Regions from separate parts of the Oceanobacillus luteolus genome, predicted to be linked through region 4. Evidence: riboswitches for the same ligand, from Rfam matches in the RefSeq annotation. Region 4 holds a riboswitch; each other region holds the start of a gene.
The links. A riboswitch is a leader RNA that binds a small molecule or an ion and turns the genes downstream of it on or off. The one in region 4 is predicted to bind S-adenosylmethionine.
Positions count from the first base shown of each region.

Region 1 (7,984 bases), on a different contig from region 4:
CCCAGGCCCGATAATAAACCCGGTACTAATCGTCGCTGACATGTAGCCCAATGCTTTAGGTCTCGTTTGTAATGTAGTGATATCCGCAATAAATGCCGTTACTGCTGGCATGATGAAAGCACCGCTGATCCCGCCTAAGATACGGGAGGCGAATAACACCTCAATTGTTTTTCCAAGTCCAAACAGAAATTCAGAGGAACTGAAAATAAATAGGCCGATCACAATCATGCGCTTTCGCCCATACTTATCAACTGCTTTTCCGGCAATAGGCGAGAAAACCAGTTGAGCTAGTGCAAAGGCAGCCGTTAAGTAACCAATCACAGTACCGCTTATATCCAACTCATTCATAATCGTTGGTAAAACAGGAATGACTAGGCCGATTCCCAAAAATACAAAGAATATATTTGAAAGTAATATGGTTAAAGTCCAATCTTTCTTTTTCATACGTTTATCTCCTAAGCAGCTTATTAAAGCTGCATGTAATTCAGTACTGAACATATGAATTCTACTCCTTTTCCATAGGAGTTGCAATAGTTTTTTGAGAGGTTCTTCACAAATTAGTGGAGTAATTATCTTAATCTTGTAATTAGTTTAAAAGCATGGTATTCTATCGTAATATTTACCTCACATTCATAATCGGAAAGGGGGGAGTATATCATGCAACAAGCAGCACTTAAAGCAATTTCTGAGAGTTTGATGGAGGATCCGCTTGTTCAAGCGGTATTTGTAAAAGGATCTATTGCAAGAGGAGAAGAAGATGAGTTTTCGGATATAGATTTATATTGTTTAGTGAAGGAAGAGGATAAGGGTGATTTTCTAAATAAAAGGATAGGTCATCTGGAGAAGTATAGGAAGGTTCTCTTCTATGAGGACTTCTTCATTATCGCCCCTCAAATCATAGCCGTATATGACAATCTGCTTCATGTTGACTTATATACAGTGACAGAAGATACATTCTTGGAAAAGGATTATTTTAAAGTGCTGTATGACCCAAGAGGGGTGATGGATCAATATCGGAGAACGCAAAATCTACGACTCACCGAAGAAGAATTCGCTGATCACGTCTACGATGTAGCTTGGTATTCATTCCAATACCGGAAGGCGCTCAAGAGAGGAAATGATATATGGGCGAGTGAAATGCTGCACTTTGTGTTAGTGAATTCCGCGTACGTGTTGTTGCATCGTTATTATCCAGAGAGAGCCCAACTGGGAATGAAAGCTCTTGGGTCTTTACTGCCTCGAAATAAGTTGAAAGAGGTTCAGCATATTTTAAATAATAGAAACCCGATGTCTCATAAAACAGCAGTTACTAGTCTTATTTATCTGTTAAAGGAAGAAAAAGGTTGGATTAATTCACAGTTACCAGAAGAATCACAAGCTAATCGTTTTCTTGAATTGATGCTTTCTACTTTGGAAGATGATCTTAACTCTTTCTATTAAAAGGAGAAGATAATATGATTCAATATCCATTTTTAAGAAAAGGAGCAACAATTGGTGTAACAGCACCTTCTTCGGGAGTACAACCAGAATTGCATGATTTGATAAATACAGCAGAGAAACGATTGAAAGAAAAAGGTTACGACATCCAGATTGGTGATACTGTATGGACACAAGAAAAGGCAAAGTCTGCCCCTGCAAAAATAAGGGCCAAAGAATTAAATGAAATGTTGACCAATGATGGTATTGAGTTGATATTTCCCCCTTGGGGTGGGGAACTGCTCATTGAAATTTTGGAGCATATGAACTTTAATGATATGGAGCCGAAGTGGATACTAGGGTATTCGGATACAAGTGTTTTATTATTGGCTACGACGTTAAAGACGGGAATAGCTACTGCTCATGGTACAAATTTGGTGGATGTAAGAGGAGAATACTCAGACAAGACTACAGCAATGTGGGAAAAAGTCTTATCTACAAAGCGAGGGGATTCTATTTTACAGTATTCATCTGAAAAGTATCAGAAAGAGTGGCAACATGACAATCCGACACCACAAATTTATCATCTGACAGAACCAACAGAATGGAAGGTCCTCTTAGGAAAGGATGCCCAAGTGGAAGGTCGATTACTTGGTGGGTGTATTGATGTAATCAGACATCTAATTGGAACAGAATATGGTGATGTAGCAAATTTCCGTAAACAATTCACCAAAGGGGAACCAATTCTTTGGTATTTTGAAAACTGTTATTTGAATACAACTGATTTGAGGAGAACCTTAGTGCAGATGAGATTGGCAGGTTGGTTTGAAGGTTGTGCGGGTATCCTGTTTGGCAGGAGTCCGGCAAACGACACTGTGGGTAATTATACTATAGAAGATGTTTATCAAGATTTATATGAAGAACTTCAATTACCGATTATTTATGATATAGACTGCGGACATGTCCCTCCACAAATAACCTTTGTGAATGGAGCTTATGCGAAGGTTGAAGTGAGAGAAGGTAAAGGAAAAGTTTTGCAGCATCTTATATGATAGAGAAAGGTTCCGACATTTTAATCGGAACCTTTCTTAGTTTGCATATTAATAGCCGGCTACATCCCGTTTCGTAAAGAATACCCAAGAAAGTGCGACGAATATGACATAATAGATTACTAACATGGTGACGGAGAAACCTAATGTCATCCCTTCCATTAATGGTGTATTTCCATTAACATATTGGGAAAGGTCTGTGTTTGCAAATAAAATGTATTTAGCCCAGTCACGCTCTATGAAGAAAAAGACAATTTGATTTCCTGCAAGCATGAGGAATATGGCTAGTCCAATCGCTAAGGCACTATTTCTGAAGATGGCAGAGATCATAAAGGCGAAAGTGGCCATCATGAGTAAGTTGATGAGACTGAATCCATATCCCGTAAGAATTTCACCAATAACAGAAACATACTCGATGCCCTCGTTTTTTTCAAGGACAATATGAGGGTTCATTCCATCGAATCCAAATAGAATGAGACCGACAATCCATGAAAAGAACAGTACAAAGAATGCTGTAATAAATGAAAAAAGGAGTACAGAGCTGTATTTTGCTATCAATATTTTTGTTCGTGAAATCGGCCGGATAAGGAGCAGCTTTATCGTACCCCAGCGGAATTCATTAGCGAGAATACCAGCTGCCACGATAATAGTGAATAGGCTGACTAGTGAAAGCAGCATTTCATTTTCCATTACAAATTGCCATGCGCCATAACTCACTGGTATAATATCATTTTCCAAATAGTAATTATTTTGCTCGATGAGGCTTTGGTTGAATTCCGCAATTCCTGGAAATTCTTCAGACTCATCCAGTAAGCTTTGGTTCTCGGCTTCAAGAGTTTCTCTCCAACTATCCTCTTCATACGTCATATATTCTCCGTAGGATTTGATGAAAATGCCAAGGCCAACAATAATAATTCCTACTATAATATACATCGCCCAAGTGGATTTCAATCGATAGATTTTAATCAGTTCATTTTGAATGAGATTTATAAAATTACCCAATGACATTCTCTCCAATCAAATCAAAGAATTTATCCTCTAAGGTTGATTTCGTGACACTGACCTCATAAATGAGAATATTTTGTTCCACAAGATTTGAAATTAAAGCCGGAATATGTTCTTTTTCAATTTCGAAAGTAATCTTATTATTCGTTTGTGCAGCTGTAGTTTTCTCATTAATAATTTCTAAAGCTTTATCTAATGGTGTGGCTTCCATCTCAACTTGCAGCAATGTTTGAGTTGTTGAAGATGTGTTCTCTCGGACATCTTGTGTAGCAACAAGTTCTCCATTTTTAATAATACCGATTCGGTCACACATCAATTCAATCTCGGATAAGAGATGACTGGATATAATAACTGCAACGTTCTTTTCGGCCGCCAATTTACGGATGTATTGTCTGATTTCCCTGATACCTGCTGGATCAAGACCATTTGTCGGTTCATCTAGGATTAATATAGAAGGCTTGTGTAAAATGGCTTGGGCAATACCAATCCGTTGCCGCATACCAAGCGAATATCGACCAACTTTTTCGTTCAGTGCCTTTTCCATACCTACGAGTCTAACAGCTTCATCGATATCTTTTTGCGTGACTCCTGGAATCATTCTTGCATACTGTTTCAAATTTTGAGCACCGGTTAAGAATGGATAAAGCTCAGGGTTTTCAACGATAGCGCCTACTTCGCGAATTGCCTGTTTAAAGTCAGATTTTATACTTTTACCGAGAATATGTATGTCACCTTCCGTGATTTTCATAAGTCCAACCATCATACGAATTGTCGTCGTTTTCCCGGCACCATTTGGACCAATAAAACCAAATACTTCTCCTCTATTAATGGAAAATGACAAGTCTTTGATAATTTCCTTTTTGCCAATCCGCTTACTTACATTCGTCAATTGCATAGCAATTTCTGGCATTCTTTTCCCTCCCATTTCTTTCTACCATGTTGTACGGAGAGAAAGCAGTATTGGTTTCATAATTTTGGTAATTAATTTCCATAAAAAAATAAAAAGGTGATCGGTTAGAGAATATTCTACCAACCGATCACCTTTTTATGAATCAGATACTCGTGTTCCGTTTATCCCCAAATTTCTTTCGATAAATCCACAATGTACTTCAGCTTTGACCATTGCTCGTCTTCTGTAAGCTTGTTACCATGATGGGTAGAGGCAAATCCACATTGCGGGCTCAAAGCAAGTTGTTCTAACGGGACGAATTGTGAAGCATTTTCAATTTTTTTCTTGATTACTTCTTTATCTTCGAGTTCACCAGCTTTAGATGTAACAGCACCAATTACAACTTGTGCTCCACCTTTTGGTACGTGTTTTAATGGCTCGAATGAACCGGAACGCTCATCGTCATATTCAAGGAAGAAACCATCCACTTTTTCTTTAGCAAATAAAGTCGGTGCAATATCCGCATAACTTCCTTTGAACGCCCAGCTTGAACGATAATTTCCGCGGCATAGGTGGGTAGTGATGATTAAATCTTCTGGTCGATCTGCAATAACATCATTTACAATTCGAACTGCAAGCTCAATTAATTCTGCTTTAGAGTATCCTCCTGTATCGATTAACTGAAAATCTTCGGAAGAAAGGCCGGCAATATATACATCATCCAGCTGTAAATAACGGACACCAGCATCATAGAATGCCTTTATAGCATCACGATATGCGCTGACGATATCATTAGCATACGTTTCAAGATCTGGATAAATTTCTGGATTACGAATACCGACCTCGAACAATTGGTTAGGACTTGGAATGGTTTGCTTCGGAATTGCGCGGTCGCCGACAATATCCTTAAATTCAAGAAAATCTTTTATGAATGGATGGTCCGGATCAAAGGAGATTTTTCCTGTATTACGCACATGGTAACGGTCCGTCTCAATTCCATCGAATGTGTATCCTTTTTCTGTTTCATATCCTTCTATTCCATTTAAACCTTCAAGGAAGTCCAAATGCCACCAACTACGACGAAACTCACCGTCTGTGACAGCCTTTAATCCAACTTCAATCTGCTTGTCTACTATTCTCTTTATTTCTTTCGTTTCAATTTCGCGTAGTTCAGATGCAGAAATTTCACCTTCTTTCAAGTCCTTTCTTGCTTGATGCAAGTTTTCAGGTCGTAAGAAACTTCCTACATGGTCTGCTTTAAATGGAGCCTTTACTAATGTTTTTGTCATATTGATCATCCTCTTTTTAAATTATTTGGAATTTCTGCTCGTTATTGCTAAATAAAAAAACCTCTTCTCAGATAAGAAGAGGTTTAGGCACCGTGTCTAATTTCTCTTCTTATCTTCTAGCGAATTACGCTACTGGAATTGGCACAGTACTATGTAAGCCTGTTGCCGAGGTATCAATGGGCCAGTCCCTCCACCTCTCTGGATAAGAAAGTTTTGTATTAAGTTAATTAATAGAATATACCGAATCGAAAGGAATGTCAATCTTAAAATAAAATGGATGCATTTTAATAAGGATTAACGACAATAGACGATAATTTCTTCTGGAGTAGTTAGGGCGGGTATGCTTTTCGATGTATGTGTATAAGTAACAATAAGATTTCTCTGGGCAGGATTTTGATTAAAGGCTTGCCCGTTTGTTAAAAGAATGGGTGTGTCAGGGTTAACATGTAGTTTTAAATTGCCATCACCGCTGACTAGATCATCATCAAAATAGTCTACCTTGACGTGGGTGGAAGGTGACTCTTTTACAATAATCAATGCGTAATATTGTGGAGGATAGATTAGTATTACTGGTACGTCGCCATCCAAATATCCTGTAATCTGGTCTCCAACCGAAACCATTTCATGATTGACGAAATACGTATTTGGACCAGCTATAAAATTAACAATCATCCCCGTTTCATTTTGAACAGTGATGAACTTATGACATCCGGTCTCTTCATCGGTTGGATAGAAGGGGTAATCTTCCATATGTGTAATTAATCCTGTAAAAGCTTGAAAATTGATTGGACTCATGATTAACGCTCCTTTAAAAAAGTAGGCTTGTTACAACTTATGTGAATAAATCATTTGGGTGAATGGGTGAATACCTTTACCTATAGCTGACTCTATATAAAGGATACAATACGAGTTATGTAAAAAATACCAAATAGTTCTACACTTTCTTTCTTTTTCGATATAATGAAGTTAGTAGAAAGATAGAATGGAAGCTGACTCGCGAAGGAGAGAGTACTGTTGCTATTCAGTAAATGTAAGCTATGTAACGGAAGGGCTAAGAAAGCGAGAATTTATTGGGACGACAATGGAAAGAAAATAAAAGTTTGCTATAAATGTATTCCTTATGCAGAAAGAAGAGCATATATTCTTTATCGAAAATAAAAGGTTTATACAACCTTTGGGAAAGAAGGTTATCATGTTATTTTACATCACTGCAGTTATTGTTCTTTTGATCGATCAAATCACAAAGGTTTTAGTTCGCTTAAATGTCGAAATGTACGAGAGGTTAACGTGGATGGGGATTGAACTTACCTATATTGAAAACAGTGGAATGGCAGGTGGATTTTTCCCCGGCTATGCAAGGGTATTTGGTGTCATATCCATCTTATTTGTAATGTTTGTCTTCTATTTAAGGAGAAACAAGGCTTGGCGCGGGCCCATTATTAATATAAGTATGGGCTTCTTGGTCGGTGGAGCGATTGGTAATGGAATGGACCGGTTAATATTTGGGCAAGTGACTGATTTTATTGTTCGGGGAAGCGGGATTCTTAATATAGCTGATCATGCACTTGAAATAGGTATTGTTCTGCTTATTGTACACGAGCTGGTTCAATGGTTGCGACGTAGAAGAAATCAGGAAAGCAAAGAAGAATACGAAGGAGACGAGTATGTTCAGTAATATCGGACACTTTACTGACCAGAAATAGAAACGACAGTCAGACTCTGGAAACATATAACCAACGAACAGAGGAGGATGGTCATGAAAAAAGTAGCCATCATCGGTTCAGGTGGAGCTGGAAAATCCACATTGGCCAGGCAACTGAGCGAAAAAATAGGTATACCCGTTTATCATTTGGATGCAATTCTCTGGAAGCCAAATTGGGTGATGACTTCGAAAACGGAACAACGGATGATCCAAAATGAACTTATTACAAGAGAAAGCTGGATTATTGATGGAAATTATGGCAGTACATTGGATATAAGGTTGAATGCAGCAGATACGATTATTTATCTGGATTTACCAAGAACCGTCTGTTTATATCGAGCCATAAAGAGACGTTTTCAATATCGTAACCGGACGAGACCAGATATGGCAGCTGATTGTAAAGAAAAACTGGATATGGAATTTCTAAAATGGATTTGGAATTATCCCAAGGTCAAAAGGCCAGCTATCTTGGCTATGTTGAAAGAGCTTTCTAATGAAAAAAATGTCATTATACTCTCGTCGAGAAAAGAGATTAAACGTTTCATAGAAAATGGGGATAGCTGATGTTCTGATACCTGTTTTTGACACTCGCCAAATCGTTATGGAAATGTATCGATAGAATTAAGTTAGAAAG
Region 1 covers NZ_JBHUDE010000157.1:27,836-35,819, forward strand. The annotation lists gene norA (multidrug efflux MFS transporter NorA) at 1-444, opposite strand, end outside; gene ACFSBH_RS17710 (nucleotidyltransferase domain-containing protein) at 658-1,440, shown strand; gene ACFSBH_RS17715 (S66 family peptidase) at 1,455-2,468, shown strand; gene ACFSBH_RS17720 (ABC transporter permease) at 2,517-3,467, opposite strand; gene ACFSBH_RS17725 (ABC transporter ATP-binding protein) at 3,460-4,380, opposite strand; gene ACFSBH_RS17730 (5-methyltetrahydropteroyltriglutamate--homocysteine S-methyltransferase) at 4,542-5,648, opposite strand; SAM riboswitch class I at 5,755-5,857, opposite strand; gene ACFSBH_RS17735 (hypothetical protein) at 5,943-6,443, opposite strand; gene lspA (signal peptidase II) at 6,841-7,323, shown strand; gene ACFSBH_RS17745 (DNA topology modulation protein) at 7,405-7,914, shown strand.
Region 1: another riboswitch for S-adenosylmethionine. It lies ahead of ACFSBH_RS17730 (5-methyltetrahydropteroyltriglutamate--homocysteine S-methyltransferase); the one in region 4 lies ahead of ACFSBH_RS09865 (YezD family protein).

Region 2 (7,984 bases), on a different contig from region 4:
CAATGGCATAGACTTACGGTTATCCCATAGATTCGACACTAGGAAAATATTATAGTCAATTCCAAGTGCAACTAAAAATACAAAGGAGTAAAGCGGAATCGTCCCCTGGATGGCGGATACGTCAAAGAAATAATGAAGAACGATCCAACCAAGTCCGAGGGCTGATGCGTAAGATAAAATGACCGTAAACAATAGGTATACCATCGCAACGATAGAACGTAGGAAAATAACAAGCATCACTGCAAGTATCAATAGAAGTACAGGCATAATAACGTTTTGATCTCGACTAGTTGCCTGGTCAGTATCATAGAGCCCTGCCGTCTCCCCGCCTATCCAGACTTGATCCTCTGCATCAGTCACATCCACAGCTGCTAATGCCTCTGCCGCAATTTCTTTAAAATCAGGAATACTCTCTACTGCATCTGCAGAATATGGATCAATGGAAAGCGTCACTTCCCATTTCTTAATATCACTGTTTTCCGAACCTTCTTCTGCATCCGATACAATCTCAGCAAATGGATGTTCTTCAAGTTCAACTTTTAAATCCACTTCTTCCCCATTCGAATCAACAATGACCTCTAGTGGTGCAATTTCCCCTGGCGGGTAATGTTCAGAAATGAGGGTGAAACCTTCCCTAGACGGCATATCTTCCGGGAATGAATCAAGCAAGGCGTACGTGTATTGGATTTTCGGCACGAACGCAGCTAATCCACCAAGGATCACTAAAGTGACAAGAATAACAGTCCACGGTTTTTTCGTGACCAAACTGCCTATTTTATTACCAAATTTATTCGTTGTTTTTGGACGACGTAGTTTCTTCCCTTTTTTCTCTTCCATTTCTTGAATCATTTCCTCAGGTCGGGGTACAAAAGGAATAAAGGCGAATCGACCAAGTAACGCCAAAATGGCCGGGAGAACACTAAGCGCTGCAATTCCCATGATAAAAATGGATAAACTGAAAGGAACAGCAAAACGATAGTATGATGCATAAATTCCAAGCGCAAGTGACAATAGACCAATTACTGTTGAAGAAGAACTCATCATAATTGCGCCACCTACACCACTCATCGCATTTTTCAGCGCGACATATTTATCTCTTTCATGGCGTAATTCATCTCGATAACGGGAAATCAAGAATAAACAGTAATCTGTCCCAGCACCAAATAACAATACAGTCATAATTGAAATCGCCTGTGCATCTACTTCAATCCAACCCTTACTTGCCAAGAAACCGAGTAGTGGACTGATGACACCATAAGCGATACCCACTGCAACAAGTGGTACCAGAGCTAGAATCGGTGAACGGTATAAAATAATTAGTAATGCAAATACAATAACAACTGTAGCAATCAATAATGCAATATCTGCGTTGCTGAATAAAGAAACGGTATCTGTCTGAATTCCAACTGGTCCGGAAAAACGAAGATGAAGACCTGATTCATCCAAGTCCTTTTCTGTAATCTCTTCTCCAGCCTGTTCTTCAATCAGTGCACGTAAATCCTCCAAGATGACACTATATTCATCCGTTGTTGTTCCACCTTCAAAAAAGATTGGAGTAGTTAGAGCTTCTCCATCTTCTGAAGCACTCCCGAACAACGCTTCAACTGGCATTTGGTGAAATGGCGGTATCGTCTGTTGCTTATCAAGTGGTTCATTCTCTAAATCTTGATAAAGCTCCTGAATGAGCTCAAAATCTTCCATCTCCAACCCATCATCACGATGCCATACAAGCAGCAATGGAGTTCCCGAGCCGTCGGCAAATTCCTTAGCTGCGATTTTTGACGCTTCAACCGACATCATATCATCGGGGAGCAACTGTTGATCTGTTGTCTCTTCCTCATTCACTTGTGGCCAAATGAAGGATACAGCTACTATTAAGATGATCCATATAAAAATCGTAAGCCAGCGTGTTTTTAGACCGGCAACAAAGCCACCCCAGCGCTTAAGTAAATTTTTCACAATTCCATTCCTCTCTACTTAAAAAATAAGTACTCAATAATTATATATACCCGACAGTTAATTAATCAAGCATAAAATTCATATGTTATAATTATTTTACATTAATATTTTGGAGATGGATGAACGATGAAGAAAAAGCAACGTGCATTAGGCCGTCCACGTAAGGAACAAGGAGCGATGGCAACGGAAGAAATAATATTGCATACAGCTACTGGTCTATTTTTAGAAAAAGGTTTTCAGCATGTATCAATGGATGACGTAGCCAAAAAATGCAATGTCACAAAAGCAACTGTTTATTATTACTATAAAACGAAAACAGATCTCTTTATGGATAGTATGATTAAACTTATGGTTCGTATTCGAGAGAGATCCTCTGCGATCTTGTCTACTGACGAACCCTTAAAAACACAATTATTCCAATTTGCAAGTGCACACTTGAAAGCTACTGTTGATATAGATATTAATACATTCATGAAGGAAGCCAAAATTACGCTATCACAAGAGCAAATGGAAGAAATGAAAAAAGCCGAAGATGCGCTATACAATGAACTGGAATCCGCTCTAACCAGATCCATGGAGCGGGGAGAAATCCGAAAATGCAACCCACGGCTTGCGACGCTGGTTTTTGTAAATTTATTGACCGTCAAAAATTCAATGGATGAAAGCTATCAAAATTCATTTGATTCTGTGGAAGATTTAGCAAAGGAATTAGTTGATTTTTATTGGAATGGATTAGCGGGAGGAAATTGAAAAAGGCTACAATCCATGCATATAAAATAATGAAATTGCAACACTATTACTGGAGGTGTGGCAATTGTCCAAGAATAAAGGTAAAAAAGCAAGATCAAGTGTAAATCCACAAGGCCATTCAGAGGATGTGGCTGATCAACAGCCTAAATCACAATTGGAACAGCGTGCAAAGAAAAGAAACACTAAAATTTAATGAAGAAATAGATTGCCCCCTTTTGGATACAGAATGTTGTATCATCCCGTTTTCAAAAGGGGGCATACTTTCCGAATAGCATATTAAACATGGTACGGAAAGTCGATATCGATCTTTTAAATCAAAAAGAGCCATTCCCAAGAATGACTCCAGAGACTATTATAGAAAAAACACCGCAATGAATGTCATAATTGTCAAACCGATAATGACTGGGAAGAAGTTTTTACGGACCAAGTCCATGACAGACACTCCACAGAAACCGGCAATGGCGATTAGTGACGACCATGCAATAATTGTTCCGCCACCTGTCCAGATTGCTCCCATTTGTCCAATTGCAGCTAATGTGGACGCATCAATGGAAGCTGTTTCCAAGGAAGCTGCCAGAGCACCGGTAAGAGGTAATCCTGAGAATCCCGATCCATCCAGCCCTGTGATGATACCAATTACCAGTATACTTAACCCTGCAAGTAAAGCACTCTGCGGTAAGAATTCTTGAGTGGCCGTGACCAAATCGAATAATAGCGCGGGTCCTTCTTCTACCCCTAGTATCTTGCCGGAAAGCTCAGGACTTCCTAAGAAGAAAAAGCCTGCAATCGGAATAACCGGCCCCATTGCTTTAAAAGCAAACACAAATCCTTCTGTAATATGATTACTAATGTAATCTAAGGCATGATGCCTTCCAAAAGCAACTGTCGACAACAATAATAGAATTACTGCTACACCGCCAACAAAGGCTGCACCATCTCCCCCGACCAGATCACCACTTTGAGCAAACAGCTTATTGTACATCATATAAATAACGACGATAAGGAGAGATAAAGGAACTAATATTGCAAAGATTTTACTCCAAGTGGTCAGATGAGCAGTTCTCACTTTATTTGTAGACTCTTCCGTAGTCTGCAGTGTTTTCAGATCCTTTTCGTTCAACGGATCATCTTTAGAACGGATGGATTTCCTGTTCAATAAGTAAGCTAAGAGAATCGCTACTCCACCAGAAATCCACGACATGACAAACGCTTTATCAGCTATAGACTCGACATCTACCCCAGCAGCAGGAGCAGACAAACTTGGTGCCACTTGCACAATATAATCTGAGGATAGTGCCATCCCCTGTCCAGCGAGTGCAATGGCAACTGCAGCAGTCATTGCAGGCAATCCAGCTCGGATGGCTGCTGGAACAAGTAATGCACAGATTAATGGAACAGCAGGTGTCGGCCAAAAAAACAATGAAATAATATAAGTGACTGCTACTAATACGAAAAACGAAATATGGCCATTCACCATCAGTTTCTGGATAGGTTGAATCATCCTTCGATCCGCACCTAAATCACGTAAAGAATGCAGGAGAGCCAGCATGAACGTAATGATTAAAAATATACTGAACAACTCTTGCGCAGCAACTAAATTCGCATGGAAGATCGACGTAAATCCACCAACGACACTCCCCTTATATACCCACGCGATAATAAAGGTTCCGAGTAAAGTCGGTAAAACCACACCTTTCCGGAAAATCATTGTCATTATAATCAACAAAGTAAACAAGCCATAGAGTAAATGAGCAATGGTCAGTTCCAAACGTACACTTCCTCTCCTTGAACATGCTATAGCCTATGCTGGGACAAGGTGAAACGCTACATGGAACTGGTGTTGAAATCAAATAAATTTAATCTCAATTTAGGTTTATTCCCACTTACAAATTCATAATTAAATGTATGTGACAAAAGCTTACGTTTGATTAGAACTTGATAATTCTACTTCTTATCGAACGAGAGAACAGCTTATGTTCGATTAAACATTATAATTCTGCCTCTAATCAAACGTGAGAACGGCTTACGTTCGATTAGACATCATAATTCTACTTCTAAGCGAACGAGAGAATGGCTTACGTTCGATTAGACTACTTCTAAGCGAACGAGAGAACGGCTTACGTTCGATTAGACATCATAATTCTACTTCTAATCGGACGCGAGAAAGGCTTACGTTCGATTAGTCATCATAATTCTACTTCTAATCGGACGCGAGAAAGGCTTACGTTCGATTAGTCATCATAATTCACCCTCTAATAGAACGTGAGAACAGCTTACGTTCGATTAGACATCATAATTCTACCTCTAATCAAATGTGAGAATGTCTTACATTCGATTAGCCTTAATAATTCTCCCCCTAACCGAACGTGACAACATCTTACGTTTGTTTAGCCATTACAATTCACCCCCCTAATCGAACGCGAGAATATCTTACATGACGTCTCTCCTATAACTTTACCGTTTGAGGTAATGAAAAAGCCTCTCACATCTCCTTCAGATATCGTATATACATAAAAAGGACGAATTCGCTAAGAATTCGTCCAGTAAACAATTTCATCTTTCATTTTTCTAACTCCGATTCAGCTCATCAGAGTACTTCATTTCAACCCTTTGGACAATGATAGTCTACCTTTATTTCCTCTATCAAGCTGCTTTTCCTAATCATTTCCAAACAGGTTGGTAAGCACCTTCGAACTCTTCCAAAACAAATTCTGCTACTTCATCAGAGTAGTAGTAACTTTTTAGTTTTTCGATTACCGGGTCATTCAAATTCTCCTCGCGAACAACCAATTGGTTCACATATGGAGAATCCGAAGACTCCGTAAAAAGTGAATCCTTCAATGGATCCAAGCCATTTTCAAGTGCATAATTACCGTTGATCACAGCCAAATCCACTTCATCAAGCATCTTTGGAAGCTGTGCTGCATCGAGTTCAATAAATTCCAGATTCAAATCATTCGTTACAATATCAAGCGGTGTTGCATTTTCCCTTGTTTCCTCATCGAGTTCAATCAAGCCAGCTTCTTCAAAAATTATAAGTGCTCTCGCTCCATTTGTCGGGTCGTTTGGAATACCAACCTTCGCATTTTCAGGTGTATCGTTAATATCATTTAATGTATTAGAGTAGACACCAATCGCACTTAACGTTGTTGGGAATGCTGCTACTAGATTCGTTCCATGGTCCTCATTAAATTGCTCCATAAATGGCTTATGTTGATAACTATTGACATCCAACTCTCCTTCAGCAAGTGCAGTATTTGGGATAATATAATCTGTGAATGATACGATTTCAATCTCCAACCCATCTTCTGCGGCAATTTCCTTCACCACTTCAAACACTTGCTCATGCGGACCAGCTGTTACACCTACAACCAACTTGTCCTCACTCAACGCATTGCTATTTTCTTCGGTAGTCCCATTTGTCTCCGCTGCTGCTTCGTTATCCGTTTCCTCATCCCCGCTTCCACATGCAACAAGTAATAGGACGAGTAGAAGTGAAGCAAGTAATAGTAATCTTTTCTTCATTTGTATTTCCCCCTGTTTTATATTCTTTCATTTTCCACAAAAAAAGTATGCCTTTCACTTCTGAAAGACATACCGATACAAATTATTCAGCTTATCTTTCAGAATGAAAATCCATTCTGTAGGAATTGGCACCTACCTAACATTATGTTAGGGGTTGCTGGACGTCATTGGGCCTAGTCCCTCGGTCACTCTTGATAAGTTCCATTTATTTAGTTTTTTGCAAAAAATTACTCTGCTTGCTATTATAGAGCATTTCGATTATTTGTCAAACTATTATATCTTTTTTCGCTTTTCATGATAAAAATCACAAATAGGTAAATAGAATCAGAATGTTAAATCAGATTTACATCCAACTGTTGCAGTAGCCATTTCGGGACAACTAGCCGTGCGGTTTTCTGAGGGTTCACAATTTGGCAAACTTCTAACTGGGCATTCATACTCATCAGCATCGTCACTTCACTGATCGGGCGGCCTGATTTCTGAGCAATGCGTTCAATCATTAATGTAGTCGCAAGCTTTGCTGCCTGGTCTAAAGTTTCACCTGAAGCAATTTGTGTGAATACTTCATCATTTTCTAGCATGGGCTGTACAATTTCTTCTCCTTTGATTACATCCAGCGTTACAGTAACTTCCCCTGCAATTTCGACTCCGGAACCACTTACTTCACCATCTCCCATTGCAGCATGAAGATCACCTAAAGCAAATAATGCACCTTCTGCAGCAACTGGGAAATATAAGGTTGCTCCTTCCTTAACCATCTTGTTGTCCATGTTTCCACCATGAGCACCTGGAGTACCGGAATTCACTCCTTCCCCTTCTGGAGCAACACCAATTACACCAACCATTGTATTCAATGGGGCTTCCACACCATTAAAATGAACTTTACCATCTTTGATTTCCATGATTTTCGCTTCCATTTTTTCAATGGAATCACCCATTACACCTAATTCAGGTACGACTGCCATTACACCTTGATCATTAACATCAATTTTTTCAATCTTAACTTTTAAGATATCCCCTGGCTCTGCACCTTCTATGAACACCGGACCTGTTGCCGGATTAATCCGGTTCCAGTCAATTCTCTCAATTACAGTATCTTCTGTTTGGATTTGGTCTTCAAAACAATCATAAGTCTCAATTGTTAAGGTGGTTCCTGGTGCTACTGTTTTTGTAGGTTTATTCTCCTTGTTGAATTCATATATGATGCCTGTGTCTTTATTGAGCTTTGTGATAACTGTTGCCATTTACTCTCCTCCTGTGTATACGGTTAATGCTACTTAAAGATTTATATAGTATTCTATCAAATTTTCAGATTATATGCACTTTCTTCGCATTTCCAAAACTTGTACTCTAGTTTATCCTGAATTCAACTGTCAGTGTATGAAATCCCATTTCTCGGTTATACTTTTACAAGTCAAACTGAAGCTTGATAGGAGGAATAGTCTTGGAATTTCCAACGATTCACACAAACATTTTGGATGGCGTTCTTGCAGTACCAGCAGTTTTAATATTGACGCAGTGTTTTAAATTGTTTCCGATACCAAGACAATATTTTCCTACAATCGCAAGTATCTTAGGCTTTTTAATATCTATCCTTATTAGTCATCGTGGAGATTTATGGGCTGGAGTTTTTATGGGGGCATTTTATGGATCTGCTGCAATAGGTACATATTCCTCCTTAAAAACTGCTTGGTGCGCATATAAACAAAAAAAAGCGAAAAAGAGGAAGAAGCCCAGACTCCAAATAGAC
Region 2 covers NZ_JBHUDE010000022.1:100-8,083, reverse strand. The annotation lists gene ACFSBH_RS05490 (MMPL family transporter) at 1-1,962, opposite strand, end outside; gene ACFSBH_RS05485 (TetR/AcrR family transcriptional regulator) at 2,086-2,709, shown strand; gene sspL (small, acid-soluble spore protein L) at 2,774-2,902, shown strand; gene ACFSBH_RS05475 (hypothetical protein) at 3,062-4,477, opposite strand; gene ACFSBH_RS05470 (MetQ/NlpA family ABC transporter substrate-binding protein) at 5,371-6,234, opposite strand; SAM riboswitch class I at 6,323-6,435, opposite strand; gene ACFSBH_RS05465 (acetamidase/formamidase family protein) at 6,567-7,478, opposite strand; gene ACFSBH_RS05460 (hypothetical protein) at 7,679-7,984, shown strand, end outside.
Region 2: another riboswitch for S-adenosylmethionine. It lies ahead of ACFSBH_RS05470 (MetQ/NlpA family ABC transporter substrate-binding protein); the one in region 4 lies ahead of ACFSBH_RS09865 (YezD family protein).

Region 3 (7,984 bases), on a different contig from region 4:
AACCAGAAACGTGCAATAGAAACATCCTCTTGTCAGAAAGCGAAGAAATACGAGTTCAAAATATACAATAGAAGCACTTCCACGTCATCCAAGTACATAAGCCAACCCGCTTATCATCACTCGTATCTTAGTACCCCTCCTAAAAAAGAAAAAACATCTTATCCCCATGGATAAGATGTTCGGCGTTTTATACAACGTCTAATGCTTGCTCCAAATCTTCCCAGATATCTTCCCAAGCTTCGAGCCCTACAGAGAGCCGAATTAATTGGTCCGAGATGCCCATCTCCAACCGGGACTCCTCTGGTACAACGGCATGTGTCATTGTCGCCGGATGTTCGATCAAGGTTTCAGCATCGCCGAGACTGACGGCGATTTTGATAAATTGCAGGCGATTCATAAATTCCTGGGCATCTTGTTTCGTCCCTTTCACTTCAAACGAAATCATCCCACCATTTTGACTCATTTGTTTCTCCGCAATCGAATAATCTGCAGAATTCGGGTCACCAGGAAAATAGATTTTCCCTACTTGCGGATGTTCTCTCAACTTTTCATATATTTTCGATGCGTTTTCACTATGGCGATCCATTCGAACTGGAAGTGTTTTTAACCCCCGCAGCAGCAGCCAAGCATCGAATGGAGACATGATTCCTCCAATATCTTTAAGTGTGGTCATTGCCATATTTTCAATAAATTCTTCTTTACCTACCACTAGCCCTGCAATGACATCCCCGTGTCCGCCAATATATTTTGTCGCACTGTGGAGGACTACATCACAGCCGATATCGAGCGGGCGCTGCAAGTAAGGGGTAGAAAACGTGTTATCTACAACAACAGGAATATTATATTCTTTCGCCACTTCCACAACGAGCTCTAAATCAATCAGTTTCATCGTCGGATTAATCGGGGTTTCTACATAAATCACTGAAGTTTCGGGCTTGATTTTAGATCGAATTTCTTCCTTGGAGTCCATCATGGAAAAATCAGAGGTGATATTATATTTTTCTTTCATCATCATGAGTAAACCAAAGGTACATCCATATAAACCGGCTGAGCATAGCACATGATCATTTGCCTTTGTTAAGGACAGCAGCACCGCAGAGACGGCAGCCATTCCCGAAGCAAAAGCCAAACCTTTTTCACCATTCTCCAATCGCGCAATCCGTTCTTCCAACACACGTACAGTCGGATTACCGAGGCGCGAATAAATATAGCCTTCCTCTGTGCCATGGAAACGCCTCTCCCCTTGTTCTGCAGTATCAAAAACATAAGTGGACGTTTGGAAAAGCGGTACAGCCAAGCTCCCAAGCATCTCCTTTTCGTCATACCCCTCATGAATTACAGCCGTTTCAAATCGTTTATGATTTTTTGTCATGTCCCTTCCCCCTTTTTTCATGACAAATACTCTCTTATACCAACATATGCATATCCCAGCAAGCGGTAAATCAAGCTATCTGATAAATACTGTTACATATTATTTTACTTCAATAAACTCAATAATGAAAGCGTTTTCCTGAAATGGGTATAGATTGTTAGATTCCAATAAAATCGATTCTCAATCATTTGCCTTTTTAAAAAATTAATTCTACTATTATTTTAATATATAGACAAAGAAGGGTTTGATGGAGTTTGGAAACGAAGGAAATGAGATTGGGCACTTTGTATGCTTTCAGTGCTTATTTACTTTGGGGATTTTTGACGATGTATTGGAAGTTCCTTGGAAATGTAAATCCGATGGAGGTATTGGCACATCGGATTGTATGGTCTTTCGTTTTCATGATTTTTTTATTACTAGTCATTAAACAGTTCCGCTCCTTCCTGAAGGAATGCGGTAAATTATTTAAAAATCCAAAAGATTTATTAGGGATTACAACTGCTTCTCTCCTCATTTCAACGAATTGGTTTTTATTTATTTGGGCAGTAGGCAATGATTATGTACTTCAGGCAAGTCTCGGTTATTACATTAATCCGTTGATGAGTATTTTCCTAGGCATCGTCGTACTGCGGGAAAAGGTAACTGGAAAGCAGACGATCGCATTCTTGCTTGCTATTGTTGGTGTTCTTTACCTGACTATCCGCGGCGGAGTTTTTCCTTGGATTTCACTTGTTTTTGCATTGACATTTGCAATATACGGATTGCTTAAAAAGAAAATCAATATAAGCGCAACGCATGGACTTACGATTGAAACGATGATTATTACACCTATTGCACTTGGTTATCTGTATCTTTTACCATCAAACAGTTTTACTTTTTCACCTGTCTTCTCATCGACAAATCTCTTGTTATTCGGCGCTGGAATCATCACGGCCATCCCACTTTTATTATTTGCCAAGGGGGCAAAGACGATTCCTTTATCGATGGTAGGTATTTTACAGTTCATCGCACCGACGATTATGTTTTTCTTAGGGGTATTCGTTTATCATGAACCTTTTTCAACAGATAATTTTATCGCATTCTTATTTATTTGGTCGGCATTAATACTATATTTGAACTCGGTTTACCACCACCCCGCTAAACATCGAGCAAATGCGTAGAAAACATTAATTATTTTTAATAAATATTAAAAGGGTTGACATTGGTCAAAGTAAAGCGTTATAATCATCAGTAAATTTATAAAAGATTTTCAAATACAGCAACAGTGTCAATTTGAAAATCTTAAACAATTAATCTCTTATCAAGAGCGGCGGAGGGACTAGGCCCGATGAAGCCCGGCAACCTTGAAGTAAGCACGACTTACTTTTAATGGTGCTAAATCCTACAGATCGACCAGATCTGGAAGATAAGAGGAGGAATGGTATAGAAAACTATACGCCCTCTTCTTAGGAAGGGGGCTTTTTTAATTCCCCTCCCTTGCCAGATAAAAAACGGAAACACCTTTCTTGAAAGCAATCCAAGCAGGTGCTTTCGCAGAAGGTAGCTAGACAAGAAAACATATCTTGCCAAATAACAAGGAGGAATTTACAATGTCAGAATTCAATTTTTTCGATTCAGAAACACTAGGATTACACGCAGGTCAGGAGCCTGATCCAACAACAGGTGCTCGAGCACTTCCAATCTATGAGACTACCGCTTATGTTTTCCGTGATACGGAGCATGCGCAAAATTTATTCGGTTTAGCAGAGACAGGAAACATCTACTCTAGAATTATGAACCCAACAGTTGACGCTTTTGAAAAGCGTATCGCTGAGCTTGAGGATGGGGTCGCAGCTGTAGCAACTTCTTCAGGAATGGCTGCCATTACTTTCGCAATCCTTAACGTCGCTACTGCTGGTGATGAAATTGTTGCGGACGCGAACCTATACGGTGGTACGTACAATCTTTTCGTCAACACGCTTCCAAAATATGGAGTTACGGTAAAACTAGTTGACGGTTCGGACCCAGAAAACTTCCGCGCAGCAATTACAGATAAAACGAAAGCACTTTTCGGTGAGACGATTACGAACCCAAGCCTTAACGTATTCGATATTGAAGCAGTTGCTGAAATCGCTCATGAGAACGGAATTCCTTTGATCATTGATAACACATTCGCTACACCATTTAACGCAAAACCAATCAGCTGGGGTGCTGACATCGTTGTCCACTCTGCCACAAAGTGGATCAGTGGACACGGTACAAATGTTGGTGGCGTCGTTGTTGATGGTGGTCGTTTTAACTGGGATAGTCCAAAATTCCCTGAATTTACAACACCAGACGAAAGCTATAAAGGTGTACGCTATGCAGATCTTGGCGCTGTAGCTTATGCATTAAAATTACGTGTTACCCTTTTACGGGATATTGGTTTCACATTAAGTGCACAAAGCGCGCATAATTTCTTCCTTGGTCTACAAACGTTACAAGTACGTATTGATCGTCATATCGAGAATACGAAGGAAGTTGTTTCTTACTTGAATAACCACCCTGCAGTAGAATGGGTAAACTACCCAGGTCTAGAAGGGCATCCTTCATACAACCTAGCGAAAAAATACTTGATCCGTGGCGGTGGTTCAGTTGTGACATTCGGCATCAAAGGTGGACGTGAAGCTGGCCGTAAAGTAATTGATAATATTAAACTATGGTCACATGTAGCTAACGTTGGAGATTCAAAATCTCTCATCATTCACCCAGCTTCTACTACACAACAACAGCTATCGGATGAAGATTTGAAGAAGAACGGTACACCGGTTGAACTAATCCGTCTATCAATTGGTCTCGAATCACCAAAAGATATCTTAGTTGAACTGGACAAAGCAATTGCAATAGCTACTGGAGAAGAACCACAAATCAAGACTACTGAAGAAGACGTCGTGAAATGGTTGCTTCACTCTCCATTTGACCGCTCTGAGGAATTAAGACAAAAAACAGTTGCTGTGTCAGGAGTAGAAGAAGCGACGAAGAAAAAACTTGCAAACTACGGATTCCAAGTCGTTTCTATTGAAGATGACGTTGATGTCCTTGATGCATTAGTAGTGAATGCTCAAGAACTTCCGAAAGAAACAATTGAACAGCTAATTAACAAACAAGGAAAAGTACTATGGGTTGAAAATAAAGTGGCTGATGCAGCTGTAGAAAATGTAAAAGCCGCTGGAATCCAAGTCATTCAAGACAAATCTATTGCCGATGAATTAGATCGAGTTCGTGGCAGTAAGTTAGTGAAGGAAACAGTAAAACTATAATTGAGAAGTAACGAGGAACCGAGTGCTATGTGCACTTGGTTCTTTTTTGTTCCAATAAATTTTCATGATGAGATTTTTCTGCATAGGCAATGGTTGTCCCTGAATAAGCTAATGATACAAAGTTTCGGATCAGGTGCCTTACCTCATCAGACTTAAATAATATCTACTATACTCCCTAAATAGGATTGTTTAAAAAGATTGCGGGATATTTTCCCGTATCAGAATGAATTCAGATGCTTTGGGAAAAGAAACACAGCACACCTTCCCATAACAGGTCGAATCCAAGTGTTTCGGGAAAAGAAATACTGCTTATCTTCCCCTGTCAGATTTAATTCTAGCGATTCAGGAAAAGAAACACACAGCACCTTCCAAATTTTAAGCAATCCAGGAAGTCATTAAATGTTTTCTGACTGAAATTCTCCCATTCCCCTATTCACCAACCCACATTCCATGTTTATAAGTTTAACATTTACTTTTTACGTTCAAAATAATAGGGTAAATAAGAAATAGTAGTTGAGGACAAAACAAGTTATACTAGTATTAGACAGAATTTAGGTGTGATGACATTGAAAAAATTATTATTTATGTTTTTGATAACCATTCTTATTGCTATTGGAATAATTTATTATATAGATAATCAGAAAGCGGTACTCAAACAGCCTTTGATTCCTCAAGAAGATGAGGAACAAGTTATGGAAGAGATACAACCTGAGGAAGAAGAAACAGAAGAAGATGTCCAACAAGAAAATAGTTTAACAGAACGGGTATCTACTGTCTTTCAAGAAACGTTGGATCGTATTTTCCAGCGTGAAGTGAAAATCGTAGCAATTGGAGATTCGCTTACTCGAGGAGTCGGCGATGCGACAGAAGGCGGCGGGTATGTCGGCATCTTGGAGCGTACTCTCAACCAGAACAGACATGTGGCCACTTTTGAAAACCTCGGTCTGCCTGGAAACCGCTCGGATCAGCTTTTAAGAAGATTGGACCAGCCTGAAATTATGGAAGAATTGGAAGATGCTGATCTTGTACTCATTACAATCGGTGCAAACGATATTTTGAAAGTCACCAGAGAACACTTTACAAATTTAGAGATTGATGTGTTTATTGATGAACAGGCCCGCTACGAGGAAAGGCTCAAACAAATTTTAGAAAAGATACAGAGCATCAACGAGAATGCCGAAATCTACCTGCTTGGAATCTATAACCCTTTCGAAAAATACTTCCAAGACATTGAGGAATTGAATCAAATTGTCAATGCTTGGAATACAACAGGCAGCGACTTAACGATGGAAATGGAAAATGTCACGTTCATCCCGATTGACGATTTGTTTGCCGACAACGAAAATCCGATTTTTGCAGATGATAATTTCCACCCGAATTATGCCGGGTATTACTTGATGGCTGAACGTGTGCTGGAATACATTTCTAAAGAAGAAGAAGAAGGATGACAATTATGTCTAGATTGAATAAACATAGAGATAAAATAAATTGGAAAAACGGCTTCTTCTTTATTTTGGCGATCAATATAGCTATTTTCTTACTAGTTGTCAGCTTTATTTTTTGGCCAGCGGAGGAAGTCGAACTCCCACATCGCTCGGTAGATATAGAAAAAGAAAGTTCGGAATTTATCGTACGGACGTCAAAGGAAAACTTAAACAACTTAATCAATGCTTATATTGAACATTTAACGGTGAACACGGAACATAAATACCGGATTGAACTGGAGGAAGATGTTCATCTCATTGGGGAACTTCCTGTTTTTTCCACAACGGTTCCACTATCGATGCATTTCGAACCATTTGTTGTGGAAAATGGAGATATTATTCTAAAACAGCGGTCGATATCATTAGGATTATTGCAGCTGCCGAATAAAAGAATCATGGAATATCTGGAAAGATACTTGCCGATGCCCGAATGGGTGACGGTCAATCCGGATGATGAAGAAATTTATATCGCCATCACCGATATGGATATACGAAGTAACTTCGAGCTTGCTGTTGAAACCATTGATTTGGAGGCGAATAATTTAGCATTCCGAATTCGCGTACCTTATGAAACATTGGGTATTGAAACGTGGAATATGATTCCTACCCCAAAAAGATGATTTCTGCTGAAGTCAGGAATCATCTTTTTCAATATACATATTACATCAAGGAGAAGACATGAAGAAAAATAAATCTTTTAAAAGAGAGCTTATCCTATCATTCCTTATCATTGGAATCACCTCCATCATCATTCTCGGAAGCTTTCAAATTTATCAGCTCTATTCCCTAGTGAATGAAAAACAGAGCAATCAAATCGCACTTACGACATTCATGGAAGATTATATCGATAATTATGTCGACACTCATGCCCGTATCATTGAAACGATGTCCTATCAAATTTCTGATGACGTCTCTGAAGGGGATTTCGCTTCGATTCAGCAAGACTTAAGCGAAATCAAAGCACACTACCCCGGCTTTGTTAATTTATATATCGGGGACCCTGAAGGACAAGCAATGCTTTTCTACCCCGAAGTGCTGACAGATGGAGTCATTGAAGAAAATTATAATTTCAGTGATCGTCGTTATTATCAGGAATTGATTAATAAACAAACTAGTGTGATTTCTCCGGCCTTTCATGGAAGGGGCGGGACGGACCTGCTTCTTGTTGCCATCGTCTCCCCTATATTCGATGACCAAGGAAACATGCAAGGTTATCTTCTCGGGGCCCTTGACTTGAACGAGTTGGACAGTTATACAAGCAATCGGATCAATGATGACACGAGCAAAACAATTGTGCTTGATCGGGAAAATAACGCAATTGTCCATCCCGATATCGATACCGCTAGAGAACTGGTCAATCTATCAAATAATGAAATTGTAAACCATATTGAAGGCAATCAAACATCCGGAAGCTTTACGATTAAAGATGGTGACGAGCGAAAATTTATCACCTACGGAAAAATTGAATCACTGGGTTGGACCGTTTGGATTTCCAGCCCTGTCATAGCGATTATTGGTGAATTTTTAGATTCCATATTCGCGGTCATTCTCGTTGCATTATTGACTGGTGCAATCGTAATCATCACGAGCCTGCTATTGACAAACCGTCTGGAAAGCGCCATACATAAACTGCTTCACTATATTCATAGCTACACCGCCAGCTATAAAAAGAATGAACCCTTCCAATTGGCCGCACAAATTTCCGGCCCGTCAGAAATGAATGAAGTACTCATCCATTTTAATGGGATGATGGAAGAAATTGATTACAACCGGGAAAAACTAATGAAGCTGAATACCGAATTGGAAGAACGCGTGAGGGAAAGAACAATCAACTTGGAAAATAAAAATAA
Region 3 covers NZ_JBHUDE010000005.1:186,059-194,042, reverse strand. The annotation lists gene megL (methionine gamma-lyase) at 188-1,372, opposite strand; gene rarD (EamA family transporter RarD) at 1,642-2,532, shown strand; SAM riboswitch class I at 2,667-2,784, shown strand; gene ACFSBH_RS01410 (PLP-dependent aspartate aminotransferase family protein) at 2,962-4,650, shown strand; gene ACFSBH_RS01405 (SGNH/GDSL hydrolase family protein) at 5,217-6,098, shown strand; gene ACFSBH_RS01400 (YpmS family protein) at 6,104-6,754, shown strand; gene ACFSBH_RS01395 (sensor histidine kinase) at 6,813-7,984, shown strand, end outside.
Region 3: another riboswitch for S-adenosylmethionine. It lies ahead of ACFSBH_RS01410 (PLP-dependent aspartate aminotransferase family protein); the one in region 4 lies ahead of ACFSBH_RS09865 (YezD family protein).

Region 4 (7,984 bases):
ACTTCGGTATTTGATGTCAATTCGTTTCAATTGATCGAACTAATCAAAAAAGGAAATAAAGGAATTTCATTTTCAGGAAAATCATTAAGAGAAAAAACCGACTTCAGTGTTGCCGCAGCATTTAATCCGAACGTAGCTAATCTGAAGAAAGCAGTACAACGATTGGAAAGGAAAATTTCGAGTGGTGCGGATTATATTTTAACGCAACCGGTTTATAGTACAGAAAAAATAATTGAAATAAAAAAGGAAACAGCTATTTTTGACATTCCGATTTTCTTAGGAATTATGCCGGTTACTACTTCCAGAAATGCTGAGTTTCTCCATAATGAAGTGCCGGGAATCAAGCTGACGGATGAAGTACGTGAACGAATGAGAAAAGTGGCAGGAGATAAAGCACAATCAACTGCTGAGAGCATTGCGATATCAAAAGATTTAATCGATACAGCGCTGGAACACTTTAATGGAATTTATTTGATTACACCATTTATGCGCTATGACATTACAATCGAACTTGTCGAGTACATCCGCGAAAAAACGAAGGTATTGGAAAAAGTTGCATATTAGACATCATAAACCGTTGATTGTACAAACCAAACTAATAAAAATCGCTTCATGGCGAGAAAAGATATAAAAAATTGGAGGAATTAATGTGTCGAAGATCAAAAGTTCAAATTTAGGCTATCCACGAATCGGGGAAAACAGGGAATGGAAAAAGGCACTTGAAAGCTACTGGAATGGTGATATCACAGAAGCGGAACTATTGGAAAAAACAGGAGAAGTTCGACTTCACCATTTAAAGAAGCAAAAGGAAATAGGAATTGATCTCATTCCTGTTGGAGATTTTTCACTATATGATCAGGTACTTGATACATCAGCAACCTTTGGAGTTGTGCCAAAACGTTTCCATTATACGGGAGGTAAAGTGGACCTGGACACTTACTTTGCAATTGCACGGGGTGCCGATGATGCCGTTGCGTCGGAAATGACTAAATGGTTCAATACAAATTATCATTATATCGTTCCGGAATTAAATGATGTAACACCAACATTAGCGGAAAATCGAGCACTCAACTATTATAACGAAGCGAAAGGGAAACTAGGGATTGATGGAAAAGCTGTTATTTTAGGACCAATCACTTATTTAAAGATTTCAAAAGGATACGAAGAAAGTCAATTTAGCGAACTGGTGGATACATTTCTTCCATTATATGTTCAGGTTCTGAAAGAACTGGTCGATGCCGGTGCTACGTGGGTGCAAATTGATGAGCCGATTTTCGTTACCGATGTGGCTGAAAATGTTTTGGCAGCAGCGCAAAAAGTATATCAAACTTTTGCCGAAGAAGTTCCAGAGATTAACATTATATTTCAAACCTATTTTGAAAAAGTATCCGATTATGAAACGATTGTTAATTTACCGGTAAAGGGGATAGGACTTGATTTCGTGCACGGAGATTCACTAAGTTTATTGCAAGAATATGGATTTCCGAAAGATAAAGTACTCGCTGCAGGCATTGTCGACGGTCGCAATGTATGGCGGGCAAAGCTTGGAGAAAAATTGACGCTTTTAGAAACAATTAAGCAATTTATAAATGAAGATCAGCTAATCGTTCAGCCGTCATCATCCTTACTTCACGTTCCAATCACGAAAAAGCTGGAACAAAAGATTGATCCGATAGTTCTTGGGGGCCTATCATTTGCGGATGAGAAGCTAGAAGAAATTGTAATTTTGACGAAAGGATTGCAACAAGGTAGAGCAGCAATCGAGACAGAAATTCAGAAATCAATTACCGAACGGAATAATTTACAAGCAAACTATCGTTCAAATGACAAAGTACACGAGGAAATAAAAAATCTGACGCCAGAAGATGCAAAACGGAATGTATCTTTTGAAGAACGCTCAAAACTTCAAGAAGAATGTTTGAATTTACCATTACTACCGACAACTACGATTGGTAGCTTACCACAAACAAAAGAAGTAAGAAGTACCCGTGCGAAATGGCGTAAAGGTGAAATTACAGATCAACAATATGAAAAATTTGTAAAGGATAATATTAAACGCTGGATTGATATCCAAGAACAATTGGATCTTGACGTTCTTGTCCATGGTGAGTTCGAACGTAATGACATGGTTGAATATTTTGGTGATAAATTTAACGGATTTATTGTAACGGAAAATGGGTATGTTCAATCTTACGGCTCACGTTATGTGAAACCGCCGCTAATTATCGGTGATGTATCTTGGGAAAAACCAATTACGGTAAAAGAAAGTGTTTATGCACAATCATTGACCGATCGTCCTGTAAAAGGAATGCTGACTGGACCGGTAACGATCTTGAACTGGTCATTCGTTCACGATGCAAGTCATCGTTATGAAACGATGAAGCAGATTGCATTGGCTCTTCAAAAAGAAGTTGTTGCATTAGAAAAGAATGGCATAAAAATCATTCAAGTAGATGAGCCTGCTTTACGTGAAGGGTTGCCACTAGACAGGGCCAAATGGGAAGAATATCTAAAAGTATCTGCATATGCATTCCGTTTAGCTACTGCAAGCGTTGATGCAGATACACAAATTCATACCCATATGTGCTATTCGAACTTCGAGGATATTTTTGATTGTATTGATGCACTTGATGCTGATGTAATTTCGATTGAGTCATCGAGAAGTCACGGAGAGATCGTTTCAACTTTCGAAGAAAACACGTACAGAAAAGGGATTGGACTCGGTGTTTATGATATTCATAGTCCAAGGGTTCCATCTGTCAATGAAATAAAACAAAATATTGACCGGGCATTAGAAACCATTTCACCAAAGCAGTTTTGGGTTAATCCAGATTGCGGACTGAAAACACGCAAAGAAGAAGAAACTGTAGCAGCATTGGAAGTAATGGTGCAAGCTGCAAAAGAGGCACGTCAAGTAAAAGTAACAATATAAATTTATGCTTAGGGAGAGGTGGAAGACTACGTTGGCAAATAATCTATCAATTGTAGTTTGGTCCAAACAAGGTTGCAGTTATTGCACGGAAGTAAAAACATATCTACACGAAAAAGGTTTAGCTTTCCAAACGATAGATGTAACGGAAAAGGATGACAGGAGAGATATTTTACAAGCTAAGTATGGGGTGCGCCATGTACCAGTTGTCGAGATTGGTCAAGGGAATGTATATGAAGCGGTAACAGAAGTTGGGATTGAACATTTGGAGAAAGCACTGGAAAACACCGCCTTGAAGGGCATCCATTAAAAATTGGAAAGGGGAATGACTATGGGGAGAATTGTCATTGTTTCTGGAAGTCCATCTTCGTTATCGAGATCAGAACGCATTCTTTATTATTTAGGAGACCTCGCTATGCAGGAAGGATTTTCTGTTCACCATGTTTCTGTAAAAGATTTCGATGCAGAGGACCTGCTTTTTGCAAACTTCAACAGTTCTAAGATAAAAGAGATTTCTGTGGAACTGCAAAAAGCGGATGGTGTTATCGTTGGATCCCCTGTATACAAGGCTTCATATTCCGGCGTATTAAAAGCACTGTTTGATCTGCTGCCCCAAGATGTTTTACAAGATACTTTTGTACTACCGGTGATGACAGGAGGCAGTTCATCGCATTTACTCGCGCTCGATTATGCATTGAATCCTCTACTGGCAACAGTAAAAGCACATAGCTTAAAAGGACTATATTTCCAAGATAGTGAAATAAGCAAGACTGGCAGTGAAGTTATAATTGATAATGTTATGTTAAATCGAACGAAGAAGCAGCTTAATTATTTTATGAGGAAGATTTCAGTTGATGTGCCAGTTATATCAGAAAAAGATGTAGTAAGTGCAAGTCATTATTAAATACTATTTCTGAAAGTAGCAATAGGCTTCTGATTATGAGCTACTTAAGGAAATATTATCAATTTGAACATGTTGTGGCCATATTTATAAGCATTAACGTCTAACATCGGAATTTATAAAAAATTCCCTGAATTTTCCTTGACAAGATAATAAAGGGATGCTAAGATGTACAGTATTAGAATAAAGGTATTATTCTCAAAGATTTATAAGCTTTAACAAAGTACTACTTACAACATAAAAAACTAAATAAAGTATTTCTTATCCAGAGAGGTGGAGGGACTGGCCCTTTGAAACCTCGGCAACGGACTTTTATAGCACCGTGCCAATTCCAGCAAGTCGATGTGACTGGCAGATAAGAAGAGAATGATATAAATGAAAACCTCTTCTTATTTGTATAGAAGAGGTTTTTTGAATTTTCTATATAATATTTTGATAAAGGAGGAGATTCTATGGCAAATGTAACTGACAAAAAGATCTTAGACATCGTAACCGAATTGAAAAAACTTAAATTTGGATCCTTAATCATAACTGTTCATGACGATGAAATTACACAAATAGAAACAACTGAAAAATTACGTTACCAAACTACAAGGTAAGAATCATCAAACGAAATGAAGCATGCCGATTAGACAACTAAAGGCAGCTTTCCATTCATTATTGAATGGAAAGCTGCCTTTTGCAATTTTTTAGAGGGAATGGGGGAGAAATAATGAGCTTAAAACTTGGGATTCTTGATCAAAGTCCAATTTTTAATGGAAAAACAGCAGCTGACGCATTTCAGCATACGATACAACTGGCAAAAAGAGCTGAAGAATGGGGGTACTCCCGTTTCTGGGTTTCGGAGCATCACAACATGGAGCAGGTAGCAGGTTCTTCACCAGAAGTATTAATTTCGCATTTGTTAGCACAAACAAATACGATTCAAGTTGGTTCTGGTGGTGTGATGCTACAACATTATAGTCCTTATAAAGTTGCCGAAAACTTTAATGTTTTATCAACTCTCGCTCCTGGAAGAGTAGATCTAGGAATTGGGAAGGCTCCTGGTGGATTACCTTTGTCTACGAAAGCATTACAAAATGGTGAATCAAATAATAAAAATGATTTCAATGAGCGCTTCACATTTCTAAAACAATTGATAGATGAAACGGTTGAGCATGACCATCCATTAGCAGGTATTCAAGCTTTACCAAGGCCAGATGAGAAGCCGGATATTTATTTACTTGGAGGAAGTGTTAATAGTGCCAAATTTGCTGCTGATTTAAGAGTTAATTTTGTTTACGCAGGATTTTTAAATAATGACGATAAAGTACTTCATGAAACAGTTCATAACTTTAAATCGAATTTCAGAGAAGGGAAGTTTATTTTCTCTTTAGCAGTCCTTGCAGCACCTACCCAAGACGAAGCAGAAAAATTAGCGGCGGAGCATAAATTATTCAGCCTTCATCTTCATGACGGCCGGACATTGACCGTTCAATCGGAAGAGCAAGTTTTGGCATATGAGAAACAAGCAGAAGGCCCTTTTGAAGTACAAGAAAAGGCAGCGAATATCATAGCTGGAACACCAGAATATGTGAAAGGGGAGCTAATTCGATTTCAACATCTCTATCATATCGATGAATTTATATTGCATACTCCGATTCGAAGAGAAGCTGAGCGTTTTCGTTCGTTCCAACTATTGAGCCCACGTGAAGTTGCAGCGAAAGTGGAATCAATATAATCTTGATTGATTATCAAATGGAGGACAGCCATGAGTAAATTAATTAGTAATCCAGTCAGTGTCAATGAGTTGCTTAGAGAGGATATGGAGAACGTTCGGCGTGTTCTGATTGAAAGTTACCAACAGTATGAAAGCTATTTCCCTCCTCAAGCGTGGGAGGATTATTTAAAGAGAATTGTTTCTTCTATTGATAATCCGAATGTAGATAAAATTCTAGTAGCCAAACTGGATCAAGAAGTTTTAGGCACTTTGCAGTTATTTCAATCTGGAGAAAAGGCATATGCAATTCCAGAGCTTAAAATCGAGGCACCGATTATTCGGCTACTCGGAGTTCATCCCCGCGCAAGAGGTCGTGGTGTTGGCCATGCTTTATTAAATACTGTCATTCATGATGCAAAAGCTCTCGGCGAATCGAGCATATATTTGCATACAACTGATTTCATGCATCATGCAATCAAAATTTATGAAAAGCTTGGTTTCAAAAGAGAGGTATCAAAGGATTTTTCAAGAGGAAATATTGTATCGAAATGCTATAGGTTGGATTTATAGAGAGGGGAACTGCCATGTTTAAAACGGATTTGAATGATTACTTAATTTCAATTAGACGTCATTTACACCAGTATCCGGAGCTATCAACTAAAGAATTCGAAACAACGAAGTTTATCCAAAAAGAGTTAGAAGAGATAGGGATTAATATAAGAAAAACAGGCTTAAGAACGGGGGTGTTTGCCCAAATAGAAGGAGCATCTCCCGGACCGACGATTGCAATTAGAGCTGATATCGATGCATTGCCAATCCATGAAAAAACTGGCTTACCTTACGCTTCAAAAATAAAAGGTGTCATGCATGCTTGTGGACATGATTTCCATACAGCCGCATTAATTGGTGCTGCTTCCTTATTAAAAAAGAATCAAAATAAGTTGAGAGGAAATATTAGATTCTTGTTTCAGCCGGCAGAAGAAATAGGCGGAGGAGCGGAACAGGTAATTAATGATGGCCAGCTTCAAGGGGTCGAAGCCATCATTGGCATCCATAATAAACCCGATTTACCAGTTGGCACAATTGGTTTAAAAGCTGGAGCGCTAATGGCGTCTGTCGATCGATTTCATATTAAAGTCGCTGGGAAAGGAAGTCATGCCGCTATTCCGCAAAATGGAAAAGATCCCATCCTTGCCGCCTCACAAATCGTTACAGCCCTACAGTCGATTGTCAGCAGAAATGTTTCACCTTTGGAAAGTGCTGTAGTAAGCGTGACAAGAATAACCGGCGGAAGTACGTGGAACGTCATCCCGAGTGAAGTGATTCTTGAGGGGACGACTCGAACGTTTAATCATCAAATTCGCGAAGAAATTATAGAAAAAGTAAATACGATAGTTGAAAACACAGCGCGGGCATATTCAGGGGAAGCTAGTATTGAGTGGTTTCCAGGACCACCTCCATTGGTCAATGATGCAGAAACGATAGACATTTTACGTGAAGCGGCTCAAGAACGAGGACTAAGAGTAGTAAAACCGCAACCGACAATGGGTGGGGAAGACTTTGCCTTTTATCAGCAGCAAATACCGGGCGCATTTGTATTCTTCGGGACAAATGGCAATGAAGAATGGCACCATCCTGCATTTACAGTCGATGAATCAGCGCTCATTGAAGCCTCTTACTTCTTCTATGAAAGTGCTTTGTCATTATTAAATGAAATTCAGGACAATCAAGATGAAAAAGTAGGAATAAACCAGGTTAATAATTAAAAAGGGGTAGAGAAAATGAAAATCAAACATCTTTTAGCGATGATCACAATTGGATTATTTGTAATAACAGGTTGTGTGGAAGGATCAGCTTCTGAAAACGAGAAAGCGACATTGAAAGTTGGGGCTTCTTCTGTACCACATGCAGAAATATTGGAGTTTATTGCACCAGATTTGGAAGAAGATGGTGTGAAACTAGAAATTATGATTTCTACGGATGGTATTCAAACGAATCAGCAGACATCAGATGGAGATTTAGATGCAAATTTCTTCCAGCATACGCCGTATTTAGAACAAGTTAACGAGGACAGTGGGCTAGATTTAGTAGTAGTGGAAGGTATTCATATTGAACCATTTGGAGTGTATTCAAAGGAAATTGATTCCATTGATAACTTATCGGAAGGGGCACAAATTGCTGTTCCGAATAACCCTTCGAACTTCTCAAGAACACTCCTGCTTTTTGCAGAGCATGGAATAATTGAATTGAATGATGCTAAATCAGGTGACTTCTTATTGGAAGACATCACTAGAAACGATAAAAACTTAGAATTTATTCCAGTTGATCCACCTCTCTTAGTTCATTCCTTAGATGATGTAGAGGCTTCGGCCATCAATACAAACTATGCTTTAGAAGCTGATCTTAAGCCTCTAGAAGATTCTTTAATTATTGAAGGATTGGACTCACCATATGT
Region 4 covers NZ_JBHUDE010000045.1:6,780-14,763, reverse strand. The annotation lists gene ACFSBH_RS09885 (bifunctional homocysteine S-methyltransferase/methylenetetrahydrofolate reductase) at 1-564, shown strand, start outside; gene metE (5-methyltetrahydropteroyltriglutamate--homocysteine S-methyltransferase) at 650-2,932, shown strand; gene ACFSBH_RS09875 (glutaredoxin family protein) at 2,964-3,239, shown strand; gene ssuE (NADPH-dependent FMN reductase) at 3,261-3,833, shown strand; SAM riboswitch class I at 4,089-4,192, shown strand; gene ACFSBH_RS09865 (YezD family protein) at 4,283-4,429, shown strand; gene ACFSBH_RS09860 (LLM class flavin-dependent oxidoreductase) at 4,543-5,550, shown strand; gene ACFSBH_RS09855 (GNAT family N-acetyltransferase) at 5,581-6,099, shown strand; gene ACFSBH_RS09850 (amidohydrolase) at 6,114-7,295, shown strand; gene ACFSBH_RS09845 (MetQ/NlpA family ABC transporter substrate-binding protein) at 7,311-7,984, shown strand, end outside.